Regions from separate parts of the Curtobacterium sp. DN_7.5 genome, predicted to be linked through region 2. Evidence: riboswitches for the same ligand, from Rfam matches in the RefSeq annotation. Region 2 holds a riboswitch; the other holds the start of a gene.
What was found. A riboswitch is a leader RNA that binds a small molecule or an ion and turns the genes downstream of it on or off. The one in region 2 is predicted to bind thiamine pyrophosphate.
Positions count from the first base shown of each region.

Region 1: linked by a shared signal. The riboswitch ahead of MON03_RS04640 (ECF transporter S component) and the one ahead of thiM (hydroxyethylthiazole kinase) in region 2 are both predicted to bind thiamine pyrophosphate.

Region 1 is NZ_CP093378.1:982,801-985,183, reverse strand. Features, by position in the region: gene MON03_RS04645 (ABC transporter ATP-binding protein) at 1-625, opposite strand, end outside; gene MON03_RS04640 (ECF transporter S component) at 622-1,269, opposite strand; TPP riboswitch at 1,264-1,373, opposite strand; gene MON03_RS04635 (hypothetical protein) at 1,471-1,794, opposite strand; gene glgX (glycogen debranching protein GlgX) at 1,924-2,383, shown strand, end outside.
Region 2 is NZ_CP093378.1:1,320,437-1,322,819, forward strand. Features, by position in the region: gene thiE (thiamine phosphate synthase) at 1-53, opposite strand, end outside; gene thiM (hydroxyethylthiazole kinase) at 50-907, opposite strand; TPP riboswitch at 896-990, opposite strand; gene MON03_RS06175 (NUDIX domain-containing protein) at 1,076-2,011, shown strand; gene MON03_RS06180 (MFS transporter) at 2,350-2,383, opposite strand, start outside.

The DNA.
Region 1 (2,383 bases), 340 kb from region 2:
CGATGCGGTGCTCGACGACGAGCAGCGTGGCACCGGTCGCCTCGAGCAGGGCACGGACGGCGTCGTGGACCTGCTCGACGCCGGCCGGGTCGAGGTTGGCGCAGGGCTCGTCGAGCACGAGTGCTCCGGGGCGCATCGCGAGCACGCCGGCGAGGGCCAGCCGCTGTCGCTGGCCGCCGGAGAGCTCGGCCGTCGACCGGTCGAGCGGGAGGTCGAGGCCGACGACCTCGAGCGCTGATCGCACCCGCTCCCAGGTCTCGTCGCGCGGGACGCCGGTGTTCTCGCAGCCGAAGGCCACGTCGTCGCCGATGCGCGACATCACCGTGTGCGCCTCGGGGTCCTGCATGACGAGGCCGACCCGGCCGCGGGCGTCGCGGGGGTCGGCGCCGTCGACGAGCAGGGTGCCCTCGACCTCGGCGGCGGTGTCGTCGGTCGCGTCGGGTTCGTCGGGCAGCACGGCGGCGACGGCTCGGAGCAGCGTCGACTTGCCGGCGCCGGACGGCCCGACGACCGCGACCCGTTCGCCGGGCTCGACGACGAGGTCGACGCCACGGACGGCCCACTCGGATCGTTCCGGGTACCGCCAGCCCCAGCCTGCGAACGCGATGCGGGCGGCGCCGGTCACGCGCGGGCGCGCCGGCTGTGCTCGCGTCCGGCGGCGAACGACGACAGCACGCCGGTCCGGGCGAGCGCCCGGACGAGGAACCAGGAGCCGACGCCAGCGATCAGCGCACCGGAGACGACGGCGCAGACGATGTAGACCACCTTGAACGCCGTGGCGTAGCCGGGGTACCAGAGGATCGAGTCGTTGATGCCGAGCGCGAGACCGGCGGCCGCACCGGCGAGCGCGACGACCGGCAGCCGGTACACGCGGTAGAGGAAGAGCGCGAGGACGACCTCGGCGCCGAGCCCCTGCACGAGGCCTGCCTCGAGGGTGCCCCACCCCCACTGGGTGCCGAGGAGCGCCTCGACGGACGCGGCGACGATCTCGCCGTAGAGCGCGGCGCCGGGCTTCCGGACGACGATCGCCACGACCGGTCCGGCGAGCAGCCAGACGCCGCCGATGAGCGACTGCGCGCCGGGGAGCACGAGCCCGAGTGCGACGCTGATCGGTTCGTAGCCGAGGTCCCAGAGCTTGAAGACGACGCCGAGCGCGACGGCGAGGACGCTCGCGACGACGATGTCGACGACCCGCCAACGCAGGGAGCGCCTGGGGGTCGGCAGCGTCGACGTGCCGGAGGGGACGGTTGACTGGGTGCGCGAAGGCATGGTGGTGACTCCTCCCTGCGCCGGCATGATCCGGATCAGGTTCGACGGTCGGAGCGCCGTTCGCTCCCTCTCAGCCCGGTGATCGGACTCCCGTGTGTGTGCCAGCAGTGTACTGCCCGCGGCGGGTCACCCGCGCGCGGTGCGCGCGGACGGCCGGGAGGCGCGTGGCGGGGCCGCCACGCGCCTCCCGGCAGTCGTCCGCTACTTCTTGAGGACGCGCACCAGCTTGCGGAGGACCGTGCCGGTCACCCAGATCACGGGGATGCTCACCGCGAGCAGGGAGACGAGGTTCGGCTCGAACTCGAGGTCCTTGCCGGGACGCCGCACGTAGGCGCCGACCGGGATCGACGTGCCGCCGCCACCGCCGCCGCCGCCGTTCTCGTCGTCCCCGCCGCCGCCGAAGCCGAACCAGGCGATGGAGACCGGGATGAGCGTCTGGTCGCCGACCTCGACGGGCTCCCCGTAGTTCGTGCTGACCCCGACGGGACGCACCTTGTCTGCGATCTGACTCACGATGTTGGCCATGCGCGCGAGGCTACTCGGCGGTTCCTCCACAGGTCGGCGATCCGACTCGGTCGTGCACGGCTGGTGCTTGTCTGCGGACGTGGGCAGGCCACGCCGATATGTTGGCGCCACCCACACCTGGAGGACCGTTTGCACACCTGGCCCGGCAACCCGTACCCGCTCGGCGCGACATACGACGGCAGTGGCACGAACTTCGCGCTGTTCAGCGAGACCGCGGAACGCGTCGAACTCTGCCTGTTCGACGACGACGGCAACGAGGAGTGCGTCGACCTCGTCGAGGTGGACGCCTACGTGTGGCACGCCTACCTGCCGAACGTCGGCCCGGGGCAGGAGTACGGCTTCCGCGTGCACGGGCCGTACGACCCGGCGAACGGCCAGCGGTCGAACCCGAAGAAGCTCCTGCTCGACCCGTACGCCAAGGCGACGAGCGGCGACATCGACTGGGACCAGGCGCTGTTCTCGTACACGTTCGGCGACCCGGACTCCACCGACGACCAGGACTCCGCGCCGCACATGATGAAGGGCGTGGTGATCAACCCGTTCTTCGACTGGCAGGGCGACCGCGCACCGCGCGTCCCCTACGGCGAGA
Region 2 (2,383 bases):
ACGAGGTACACGCCGACGTCCGACCGACCGCCCGGGAACCCGACCCCGGTCACCGGTCGCCGTCCGACGCCTCGGTGGCGACCCGGGCCCCACGCACGACGTCATCGGGGGTGAGGGTCGCCAGGCGGTCGAGGAACACGGGCTGGAACGTGCCGGGACCGCCGGCGTCCCGCGCCGCGAGCTCGGCCGCGAGGGTGTGCACGACGGTCGCGGCCACCGCGGCCTCCCCGGCGTCCGCCGCGACCGAGGCGAAGGCGGCGACGGCGGCGCCGAGCGCGCACCCACCGCCCGTGATCCGCGTGAGCAGCTCCGTGCCGTTGGCCACCCGCACGACGGTGCCGTCGGGGGTGACCAGCAGGTCGACCGGACCCGACACGGCGATCGCGCCCACGTGCCTCCCGACCGATGCCCGAGCGACGGACCGGGCGTCGTCCGCATCGGCCGTGGCATCGGTGCCACGGCCACCGGCCGCACCGTCGAGCAGCGCCAGGACCTCGGAGGCGTTCCCGCGCAGCACGGTCGGACGGAGCGCCAGCAGCTCCCGGGCGAGGGCCGTCCGCACCGGCAGCGCCCCGACCGCCACCGGGTCGAGGACCCACGGCGTCCCCGCGTCCGTCGCGGCGGTCGCTGCCTCGACGGCGGCGTCCCGAGCCTCCTCGTGCGGGGTGCCGGTGTTCACGAGCAGCCCGTCCGCCACCCGGGCGAAGGGTCCGGCCTCGGTGCGGACGTCGACCATCGCCGGCGACGCCCCGAGCGCGAGGAGCACGTTCGCCGTGACGTTCTGCACCACGGTGTTCGTGACGCACTGGACCAGCGGGGCACGGGCACGGAGGGCCTCGAGGAGGTCTGCCGTCCGGCGGACGAGGTCCGGCGCGGCGGTCGTGGGTACGGGCGCAGCAGTGTGCATGGACGATCCCTTCGCGAGTACGAGCTCGAGCAGGTTCGACGGGTGTGATCTCAGCCGCGGTCGCGGCACCCCGTGTCTCGAGCGTCACCGTACACGACGCCGCGCGACACCGACGGACACACGGCCAGGCGCATGTGGGAAGGTGGAGCGGTGCCCGACGTCCCTGGTGTGAACCGTCTCTCCGGTGCGGACCGTGGCCCCGGCGCGGACCGTGCGACGCCGCCCGGGCCGCCTCCCGGCCCCCGTGACCCCGGCGACGCCTGGGCGGTCGGCCCCGACGGCACGAAGGCGTGGGGACGCTTCGGCGCCGCCGGCCTCCTCGTCGACGACGGCTCCGGCCGCGTGCTCCTGCAGCACCGCGTCGAGTGGAGCCACCACGGCGGCACCTGGGGCATCCCCGGCGGCGCCCGGCACCAGGGCGAGGACGCCGTCACCGGCGCACTCCGCGAGTCCGCCGAGGAGGCAGGCGTCCCGCACGACGGCGTCGACCTGCGCCACACCGCGGTCCTCGACCTCGGGTTCTGGACCTACACGACCGTCGTCGGGCGCGCCTCCCGGCCGTTCGAACCGGTCATCGCGGACCGGGAGAGCCTCGCGCTCTCCTGGATCCCGGTCGACGAGGTCGCCGACCTCCCGCTGCACCCCGGCTTCGGTGCCTCCTGGCCGACGCTGCGCGCCGCCCTCGACACGACGCCGCACGTCGTCGTCGACGCGGCCAACGTCGTCGGCAGCCGACCGGACGGCTGGTGGCGGGACCGCGCCGGCGCGGCCGCGACGCTCGTCGCGGGCGTCGACGCGCTCGCTACGGACGGGATCGCCGCGTCCGGACTCGACCTGCCGTTCGCGCGCTGGTGGCCACGGTGGACCGTGGTGCTCGAAGGGGAGGCCCGGCTCGCCCCCGACACGGCCGCCCACGGCGTCGAGGTGGTCCGGGCACCCGCTTCGGGTGACGACGCGATCGTCGCAGCGGCCGAGCGGGCGCTCGCCGAGGGCGATGCCCCCGTGGTCGTCGTCACGGCGGACCGTGAGCTGCGCTCGCGGGTCGAGGCGCTCGGCGCCGGTGCGCGCGGCCCGGCGTGGTTGCGCGACGCGTTGCCGGCGTGACGGACAGTGAGCGCACGCGCTGGCGACCGTCCCCGAGGTGCGCACGATCTCGCTCTGTCTCGTGGCAGTTCCGGTGCACGACCGTCGGGGTTCCGGAACCGGAACTGCCACCGACCGGAGGGAACGGTGCGTCGGGCCGCGCGCCGCGGCCGAGCCGGACCGAACCCGACCGAACCGAACCGAACCTGACCGAACCGGACCTGACCGAACCGGACCTGACCTGACCGGACCCGACCTGACCGGACTCGACCCGACCGGACCGGACTCGACCCGACCGGACCGGACTCGACCCGACCGGACCGGGGCCTGGACCGACCGTCGGGCCGGCGCCGGCGCGCTCAGGCCGGGATGTGCCTCCTGGACGACACCGTG